DNA from 3 places in the Bradyrhizobium sp. SZCCHNS1022 genome. Region 2 is predicted to be linked to each of the others. Evidence: predicted binding sites of a transcription regulator. Region 2 holds the regulator's gene; each other region holds the start of a gene.
The links. Region 2 encodes LexA, which represses DNA repair genes until DNA is damaged. Its sites were predicted from a motif close to TGTTCNNNNTGTGTTCNG; they were not measured.

Region 1: a site for LexA is predicted at 1,662-1,679, ahead of QX071_RS24345 (DNA repair protein). Genes of this name have one in related genera too.
Region 3: a site for LexA is predicted at 1,576-1,593, ahead of uvrA (excinuclease ABC subunit UvrA). Genes of this name have one in related genera too.

Annotation. Positions count from the first base shown of each region.
Region 1 covers NZ_JAUETT010000004.1:329,890-333,163, reverse strand. The annotation lists gene QX071_RS24350 (DNA polymerase Y family protein) at 1-911, opposite strand, end outside; gene QX071_RS24345 (DNA repair protein) at 805-1,599, opposite strand; gene QX071_RS24340 (putative DNA modification/repair radical SAM protein) at 1,763-3,001, shown strand; gene QX071_RS24335 (UdgX family uracil-DNA binding protein) at 3,108-3,274, shown strand, end outside.
Region 2 covers NZ_JAUETT010000002.1:354,668-357,941, forward strand. The annotation lists gene QX071_RS15150 (ComEC/Rec2 family competence protein) at 1-56, shown strand, start outside; gene QX071_RS15155 (hypothetical protein) at 53-289, opposite strand; gene QX071_RS15160 (hypothetical protein) at 374-814, opposite strand; gene lexA (transcriptional repressor LexA) at 1,075-1,773, opposite strand; gene glp (gephyrin-like molybdotransferase Glp) at 2,053-3,264, opposite strand.
Region 3 covers NZ_JAUETT010000002.1:1,104,919-1,108,192, forward strand. The annotation lists gene QX071_RS18665 (outer membrane protein) at 1-501, shown strand, start outside; gene QX071_RS18670 (porin family protein) at 774-1,403, shown strand; gene uvrA (excinuclease ABC subunit UvrA) at 1,715-3,274, shown strand, end outside.

The DNA of each region.
Region 1 (3,274 bases), on a different contig from region 2:
ATGCGCACCACACCGTCGGTGCGGAAGAAATAAGCCTCCAGCCGCCGCGCGCCCTTGCCTTGCTGCGCCATCGCAGCCACCAGCATGGATGCGAGGCTCGACAGGCTCGCGGCGATGACGGTGTCGGTCGCCACCGGTTCGGCAAAGCGCTTCTCGACGATGTAGTCCGGCGGCGGCTTGCGCGGACTGATCGGCGCATCCGCTTCGCCCAACGCCTGGGCCAGCACGCGCGTGAAGACCGCGCCGAAGCGCGCGGTGATCTCGTGGCGGCCGCGGGATGCGACATCGCCGATGGTCTTCAACCCCGCGCGGCGCAGCCCCAGCGTGATCGCCTCGCCGGCGCCGAGTGCCACCACCGGCAACGGACTGACGACAGCCGCCTCCTCACCGTCAAGCACGATGCGGCCGTGGACATGGTGGTTCAAGGTGCGCGCACAGATCGCATTCGACGCGATCGCAGCCGACACGGTGAAGCCGCGCGCGGTCAGCGCGTCGCACAAGAGCTTCATCAGCATGGCCTCACCGCCGAACAGATGGGCGCAGCCGGTAACATCGAGCGCCAGACCATGCGGCGGGTCGAGCGCCACCAGCGGCGTGAAGCGGTCGCACCAATCGGCGATGTCCTCCAGCGTCTTGGTATCCGCCGCGGTATCGGCTTCGTGCACCAGGAGGTCCGGACAGATGGCGCGGGCATTGGCGAGCGGCAGGCCATGCGTCAGGCCCCAGCGGGCCGCCGCCTCGTCGAGCGAATGGATCAAAAGCGCGTTGCCGTCCTTGATGACGACGACGTTCGGCTTGCCGTCATCAGGCGTGGCGCTTGTGGATGCCAGCTTTCGCTTGATGCGATCGATCGGCAGGCGCGGCAGCCACAGGCTGAGGATCCGCCGCCGGTTGGCTGAAACACTGGTCATCGCAGGTCCACTCCATGATCCATCGCCCGGTCTGGCCGTGACGGTTGCGAACAAGCTCGGCATCGAAGCGCGGCGCGCCCCACGCGGTCCAAGACGCCCCGGGCAAAGACGGCGCGGTGCGCAACATCCAGCGCGTTTCGGCGGTCGAAGGGACGGGCTCGGCGGCGATCCGCAACATCAACCCGGCGACGCCGGACGCTTGTGCCGCCAGCGTCAGCTTGCGGCTGGCGACGAGATCGAACTTCTTGGTCTCGCCCCAGACCTCGATCATCACGGCGCCGAGCGCATCGCAGGCGAGCGCATCCGCGCCTGTGCGCAGCGCCGTTTCGAGATCGGGCGCACGCACCGTCACCAGCAGGCGTGGATCGAGGCCGAGTTCGGCCAATCCACATGGCGACAGCGCGCCGCTCTCCCGTTCGGCAAAATCCTGCCTGATCCAGATCAGCGGCCGCCGCGCCGAGACGCGCGCCGCAAGCCCAAAGACAAAGCCGGTTGCGGCTGCCGCCTGCGTTCCGCTCGGCGCAAACACTTCGTGCAATGCGCCGGTGGCGAGCCCGCCCTGCAAGGTCGCGTCGACCTCGTCATGGCCGAGCGCGACACGGCGCCCCTCCAGCGTGCCCTCGCCCGCCTCGAGGCGGGCGATGCCGCTGCGCAGGCGCGCAAGCGTGTCCATGCGTGCGCCGGTCATGCGTCGCCGCTCCTTCTCGCCCCGTTACAGGTCCTTGCGGTTGAACCCGCAACGAACCTCTTTGTTCATGATACGTTCTAATATAAAGCTAACGCCTTGCGATGAGTCAATCGGGATTGACCCGGACGAGATTCACGCAACGGAATCAAAGGGATTCAGGCCGATGGAGCTGCTACGCAAACTGGAGATCCTGGCCGATGCCGCCAAATACGATGCCTCCTGCGCCTCCAGCGGTACCGAGATGCGGGATTCCAGCGACGGCAAGGGTCTCGGCTCGACCGCGCCCGGCATGGGCATCTGTCATTCCTATGCGCCCGACGGCCGCTGCATCTCGCTGCTCAAGATCCTTCTTACCAATGCCTGCAATTACGATTGCCTCTATTGCGTCAATCGCGCTTCCTCCAACGTCCCTCGCGCACGCTTCACGGTGGATGAGATCGTCAAGCTCACCATCGACTTCTATCGCCGCAACTACATCGAGGGCCTGTTCCTCTCCTCCGGCATCATCCGCAGCCCCGACTACACGATGGAGCAAGTGGTGTCGGTCGCGCGCAAATTGCGCGAGGAGCATCGTTTCCGCGGCTACATCCATCTGAAGACGATTCCCGAAGCGGACGAAGCGCTGATCGCGGAAGCCGGCAAATATGCCGACAGGCTCAGCATCAATATCGAGATGCCGCTGGAGACGAGCCTCGCCAAACTCGCACCGGAAAAGAACCAGCGCGCGATCCGCCGCACCATGGGGCGGCTCCGGCTCAAGCTCGACGAAGCGGATGAAGCCAAAAAGGCGATCCGCAAGGCCCGGCCGCCGCGCTTTGCGCCCGCAGGCCAGAGCACGCAGATGATCGTCGGCGCCGACAGCGCTAACGACCGCACCATCCTGGCGACCTCGGCCAATCTCTACGGCGCCTACAAGCTGAGGCGTGTCTACTATTCCGCCTTCAGTCCGATCCCGGATGCCAGCCGCGCGCTGCCGTTGCAGGCGCCGCCCCTCGCGCGCGAGCACCGGCTCTACCAGGCCGACTGGCTGATGCGCTTCTACGGCTTCGACGCCGAGGAAATCGTCGACGAAGGCGAAGGCATGCTGCCGCTCGACATCGACCCCAAGCTCGCCTGGGCGCTGCGCCACCGCGACCGCTTTCCGCTCGACATCAACACGGCGAGCCGCGAGGAGCTGTTGCGCGTGCCGGGCTTCGGCACCCGCACGGTCGAGCGCATTCTCACCATGCGCCGCGCGACCTCGATCCGGCTCGCCGACCTCACCCGACTGCACGTGGCCCGGAACAAGGCGCTGCCGTTCATCGTTCTCTCAGACCATCGTCCGTCTCGCGGGCTGCTTGATGCCGCCGGGCTGCGGACGAGGCTTCAGCCGAAGCCGCAGCAATTGGGATTTGGATTCTAACCGAGCCGTCATTGCGAGGGACGAAGCCCCGAAGCAATCCAGGAGCCAGACAACGATTCTGGATTGCTTCGTCGCCTTCGGCTCCTCGAATGACGGGAGGAGACAGATGCACATCGTCACCCTCGACAGCAACACCGACTTCGACGGCTGGCGCAAGGCGGCGCGGGCGTTGGCGACGAACGACGTCAAGCCGGCGGAGGTGACCTGGCGCGTGCGAGGCGCGACGGCTGACCTGTTCGACGATCAGGCCGAGACGACGCTGCCGGAGGTCCC
Region 2 (3,274 bases):
CGCCAAGATCCCAGGACGCGACGCCGCCGGAGGCGGAGCAGGGGGCGGTGGATTAGCAATCCGGCAGTTCGAACGTGCCGAGATGATATTCGGATGCGTCGTCGTCCTCGTCGCCATCCGACGGGCTTCGCGATGGCGGTGGAAGCTCCACCAGGGTGAACAGCGCATCGGGATGTTGCTGCCAGACCGCGATATCGTCGGCCGTCACGGTCAGCCATCCGAACGTGAATATGTAACGACCGGGCTCAGTGATGCGCCCGGCCTTTTGCCAATTGATCTTGTTGACCACGGGCCATTCTCCCCCCGGCGAACCATAACTTCCGCCGAGGGCCGAATGTTCCCATTTGTCTTCGCATCCGTTGCGCTTCTCAGTTCAGGTGATCGAGATCCGCCGCACCGGCGTCGTTTCGCTGCTGCTCGAAGCCTCGGTGCCCAGCGGCCTGCGCTCGGCCGGCTGCTTGGTCGCGGGCAATTGCAGCACGGTGACGCGTTGTCCCTCGCAGAGCTGGGTCACCAGCACATGCCGACCATCTGCGAACTCGATCGCATCATGGTGGCGATCGGGCACATGCTTCTCGATCGTGTTGAACTTGGCCACGCGGTCGCGGATCGTGCGGGTCCAGATCCAGCGGCTGTCGTAGCGAACGTCGTCGGCAAACGCCAATTCCGTCCCGGGCAGCATACACACGGCGACATTCGGCTCGCTCTCGGAGGCGAAGCCGCGGGTCGAGGTTCCGCGGAACGTCGTCGAGATCAGCGTTTCCCCGACTTTCGCCGGGCGGGACGCAACAGCATGCAGGCTATAGTCACACATCGGATCGCTCCTCGTTCGAGATAGCAACCCACGCTCCCCCCGGACAGGCGCAGGCCTCTATCAGAGTGGACATCAGGAACGATGTTAGCGCGTGCTTGACGGCAATTCTGCGCTGATCTGCACCCCGTACGGCGCTTCGCGATCACAAGCGTTTGAGCGTGTTGCATCGCGATCGAAGTGCAATCATCATCAGCGCCGTCGGAAGAGACCTCCAACGCGTCAGATCAAATTGCGCGCGATCCAGTTCGCGCGCGTGACGATCAGTACTTGCGGTACAGCCCGATCAGCTTGCCCTGGATCTTGACGCGGTTGGGCGGCAGGATGCGGACTTCATAAGCGGTGTTGGCCGGCTCCAGTGCGATCGAGGCGCCGCGCCGGCGGAAACGTTTCAAGGTGGCTTCCTCATCGTCGATCAGCGCGACGACGATGTCGCCGGTGTCGGCGGAGTCGTTGCGCTGGATCAGCGCCATGTCGCCATCGAGGATGCCGGCATCGACCATCGAGTCGCCGCGGACTTCCAGCGCATAATGCTCGCCGGAGCCGAGCATGTCGGCCGGGACGCTGATGGTGTGGCTGCGCGTCTGCAGCGCCTCGATCGGCGTGCCCGCAGCGATGCGGCCCATCACCGGGACGGCGACGGGACGATCGCCCTCGTCGATCGCCGGCGTGCTGGTGCGCACCTTGCCGAGATTACCTTCGATGACAGACGGCGTGAAGCCACGCCGGTTGTTCGCCGCCTGGGACAGTTCGGGCAGCTTGATCACCTCGATGGCGCGCGCGCGATTGGGCAGGCGGCGGATGAAGCCGCGCTCTTCCAGCGCGGTGATCAGACGATGGATGCCCGACTTCGAGCGCAGATCGAGTGCGTCCTTCATCTCATCGAAGGAGGGCGGCACGCCAGCTTCCCTCAGACGTTCGTTGATGAACCGCAGAAGTTCGTACTGTTTGCGCGTCAGCATCTCGACCAGATCCCCAGGTTGATGTGTCGTTCTCGCCCGAGACGTTCTTGTTCAAGACGCTCTCGTTCAAGACGTTCTCGTTTGAAGCGTTCTCGTTCGAAACGTCCTCAGTTCGCGGCGCCCGCAACATCTTCGAAACAAATCATGAACGGACACTATCTGTTCGATATGTGTTCTGCAATCATTAATTTGCAATGAAGGTGGTGCGCAAGATGCCTGCTCGATGCCCGCAAAATAGCTGCGAGATCCCTGGCGGTATATTTGGCAGCTGCACCCTGTTTAGTCTGGCAGCCTCAGAATCTCGCAGACGGAGCCGGCACTTGCCGCGGGCGCAAAAGCCGGGCGGATCACCAGGGCCTGCGATAGCGCGAGGTTGCCGAGCAGCGAGGAATCCTGATGCGTCACCGGCGTTGCGACCAGCGCGCCGTCGGCGCGCACCTCGAGCCGCGCGCGCAGATAGTCCTCGCGGACGTCGTTGGCGGCGAGGTCGCGGCCGAGCAGCGCAGTCTCGCGGGCAGGGTGGATTTGAGCCAAGCCCACGAGCTTCCGAATCAGCGGCACCAGAAACAACAGGCTGCAGACATAGGAGGAGACGGGATTGCCGGGCAGGCCGATCACGCGCATCTGGCCCAACCGTCCATGCATCATCGGTTTGCCCGGGCGCATCGCGATCTTCCAGAACGCCATGTCCACGCCCTCGGCGTCCAGCGCCTGCTTGACCAGATCATGATCGCCGACCGAGGCGCCGCCGGTCGTGATCAGGATGTCGGCTTTCGCCTCGCGCGCGCGGCGGATGCCTGCGACCGTCGAGTCCAGCGTGTCGGCGGCGATGCCGAGGTCGATGGGATCTGCGCCCTCGGCGCGCGCCAGGGCGCGCAGCGCGTAGCCGTTGGAATAGACGATCTGGCCGGGACCGGGATTCGACCCCGGCATCACCAGCTCGTCGCCGGTGGCAAGCAGCGCTACCTTGGGGCGGCGGTGCACCGGGAGCTCGGGATAGTTCATGCTGGCGGCGAGCGACAGGTCGCGATCGCTCAGGCGTCGGCCGGCTTTGAGCAGCACGTCGCCTTCGTGGAAATCCGCGCCGGCCGGGCGAATATGCCGGCCCTTCCTGGCCGCTTCGGTGATGGTGACGTGGTCGCCATCCGCGATCGTGTCCTCCTGGATCACGATGGCGTCGGCGCCGTCGGGAACGACGCCGCCGGTGAAGATGCGCGCGGCCTCGCCGGGCCCGAGCGTGCGATCGAACGGCCGGCCGGCCGCGATCTCGCCGATGACCTTGAGCGTGGCGCGGGCGCGGTCGGCATCCGCGGCGCGGACCGCATAGCCGTCCATCGCCGACATCGGCTGCGGCGGCTGGGTCCGCAGCGCCGCGACGTCCCGCGCCAGCACCCGGTGATAGGCCTGGTCCAGCGCGACCTTTTCCTCCGGCAGCGGCGCGGCGCCGTCGAGCACCAAGGCCAAGGCATCAGAGACCGGCATCAGGGCCATGAAGAGTTCC
Region 3 (3,274 bases), 750 kb from region 2:
GGACAGATCGGCTATCGCTGGCAGGCCGCGAGCTGGGTGTTCGGCCTCGAAGCACAGGGCGACTGGACGGACCTGAAGTCCTCCAATGTCAGTACGGCAGCGCTGGCCGCGGGCGTCACCAACCAGACCAAGACCGATGCGATCGGCCTGTTCACCGGTCAGGTCGGCTACGCCTGGGGCAACGTGCTCTGGTACGTGAAGGGCGGCGCTGCCGTCACCCACAACAAGTATCGCGGGCTGGCCACCTTGACCGGTGCGGAGATCGATTCGGCGAGCGAAACACGCTGGGGCGGCACCGTCGGCACCGGCCTTGAGTATGGCTTCGCCCCGAACTGGTCGGTGGCGCTCGAGTACGATCACCTGTTCATGGGCAGCCGCAACGTCAGCTTCCCGGCCACCGCCGTCGCCAATGCCCGCACCGACACGATCAAGCAGGACGTGGACATGGCGACCGTGCGCGTCAACTACCGCTTCGGCGGCCCGGCGCTGACCCGCTACTGATCGATCGCGCAGCAGGTCGAATTCAGAGGCCGGCGTCACGCCGGCCTTTTTCGTCGGCCGGGCGGCGGCCGTTTCGGCCCCCTGCAGAAGATGTGGCTGAGCTGCAAAGCCTTTCCGGTTTTTGCTCCCAATGGCGTGCTTTGGACACGACTGTGGCCCGGAAGTGACGGTTTTTCGAGCAGACCTCGGTTATAGCGGTTCCGTCAATCTGAACGGGTACGTTCCTGTCACACCTATGGCGGGAGCGACGAGGAAGAATGGGACTGAAAATTATGAAGAAAATTCTGCTGACGACTGTGGCCTTTGCCGCGCTGGGAATGGCCCCTGCCGTCGCCGCTGACCTGGCCGCGCGCACCTACACCAAGGCTCCGGTGATGGCGCCGCTGCCGACCTGGGCCGGCTTCTATCTGGGCGGCATGGGCGGCTATGCCTCTGAGAACAGCGGCAGCCCGTCGATCAAGGGCGGCTTCGCTGGCGGTACCTTGGGCTACAACTGGCAGGCTGGCAGCCTGGTTTATGGTCTCGAGACCGACGCGGCTTGGGCTGACATCAACGCATCGGTTAGCGGGCTCGGCCTGACTCTCACCGACAAGATCGACAGCACCGGCACCGTCCGCGGCCGTATCGGCTACGCCTTCAACACCGTGCTGCTGTACGGCACCGGCGGCTACGCCTGGGCGAACAACAAGCTCTCGCTCACCACCCTCGGTGCGACCGCGTCCGAATCCAAGTTCCTGAGCGGCTGGACCGTCGGCGCTGGTGTCGAAGTTCTGTTCGCTCCGAAGTGGTCGGTCAAGGCCGAGTACCTCTACAAGAGCTTCGGCGGCGAGACCTACTTCGGTGTTCCGTCCGGCGACCTCAACCTGCACTCGGTGCAGGTCGGCATCAACTACCACTTCTAAGAATCGCTGGCCTTTACGGGCCACGGTCGAAGCCTCCGCTCCCGCGAGCGGAGGCTTTTTCTTTGCGAGTTCGCCTGTCTGTGCCAGGTGGCTCGATTGGCGCTGCTGCCACGGACTGCCATTCCGCCAGCGCATTGTTGATGATTCGCGGACGGCACTGGAAATCCACCGCCGTTCTTCCTACGTTCCAGGTCTACCTTCTCCTTTGGCGTCCGATGGCCGGTTCCCGGCGGAGCGCGCCTGAACCTGAGGCGTGCGGGTCTGCGCGCCGCAACGATGGCGCCGGAAGCCGCGCCGTGGGACGAATCGCAATGGATGAAGTGCTTAAGGCCAAGCAGCGTCAGCAAGGCAACCCGTCCAGCCTCCGCGCCATCACCATTCGTGGCGCGCGCGAGCACAATCTGAAGAACATCGACGTCGAGATCCCGCGCGACAAGCTGGTCGTGTTCACCGGCCTGTCCGGCTCGGGCAAATCCTCGCTCGCCTTCGACACCATCTATGCCGAGGGCCAGCGCCGTTACGTCGAATCGCTCTCGGCCTATGCGCGCCAGTTCCTGGAGATGATGCAGAAGCCGGACGTCGACCAGATCGACGGCCTGTCGCCGGCGATCTCGATCGAGCAGAAAACGACCTCGAAGAACCCGCGCTCCACCGTCGGCACCGTCACCGAGATCTACGACTACATGCGACTGTTGTGGGCGCGCGTCGGCGTGCCCTACTCGCCCGCCACGGGGCTGCCGATCGAGAGCCAGACCGTGTCGCAGATGGTCGACCGCGTGCTGGCGCTGCCCGAGGGCACCCGGCTCTATCTGCTGGCGCCGGTCGTGCGCGGACGCAAGGGCGAGTACAAGAAGGAGCTCGCCGAATATCTCAAGAAGGGCTTTCAGCGCGTCAAGATCGACGGCGCGTTCCATGAGCTGGCCGAGGCGCCCACGCTCGACAAGAAGTTTCCGCACGACATCGACGTCGTGGTCGACCGCATCGTCGTGCGCTCCGACATCGGCCAGCGGCTCGCCGAGAGCTTCGAGACCGCGCTGAAGCTGGCCGAAGGGCTGGCGGTGATCGAGTTCGCGGATGCCCCCGCCTCGGCGCCGGCCGAGGAGAAGAAGAAGACCGCCAAAATCCACGACAAGAGCGGGCCCGAGCGCATCCTGTTCTCGGAGAAGTTCGCCTGCCCCGTCTCCGGCTTCACGATTCCCGAGATCGAGCCGCGGCTGTTCTCCTTCAACAATCCCTATGGCGCCTGCCCGGAATGCGGCGGCCTCGGCGTCGAGCAGCATGTCGATGCCGATCTCGTCATCCCCGACAAGGATATCACCTTGCGCAAGGGCGCCATCGCGCCCTGGGCCAAGTCGTCGTCGCCCTATTACCTGCAGACGCTGACCGCGCTCGGCAAATTCTACAAGTTCACGCTCGACACCAAGTGGAAGGACCTGCCGAAGAAGGTGCAGAACGCCCTGCTCCACGGCTCCGGCGACGACGAGATCAAGTTCACCTATGAGGACGGCGTCCGCTCCTACGACACCAAGAAGCCGTTCGAGGGCGTCATCACCAATATCGAGCGCCGCTTCCGCGAGACCGAGAGCGAATGGGCGCGCGAAGAGCTCGGCAAATATTTCAACGACGTGCCCTGCGCCGCCTGCAACGGCTACCGGCTCAAGCCCGAGGCGCTGTGCGTCAAGGTCGCCGGCAAGCACATCGGCGAGATCAGCAATCTCAGCGTCAAGGCTGCCGGCGAATGGTTCGCCGACGTTCCGGAGAGCCTGAATGCGCAGCAAAGCGAGATCGCCGCACGCATCCTGAAGGAGATCCGCGAGCGTCTGACCTTCCTGCTCGACGTCGGCCTCAATTATCTGACGCTGTCGCGCTCC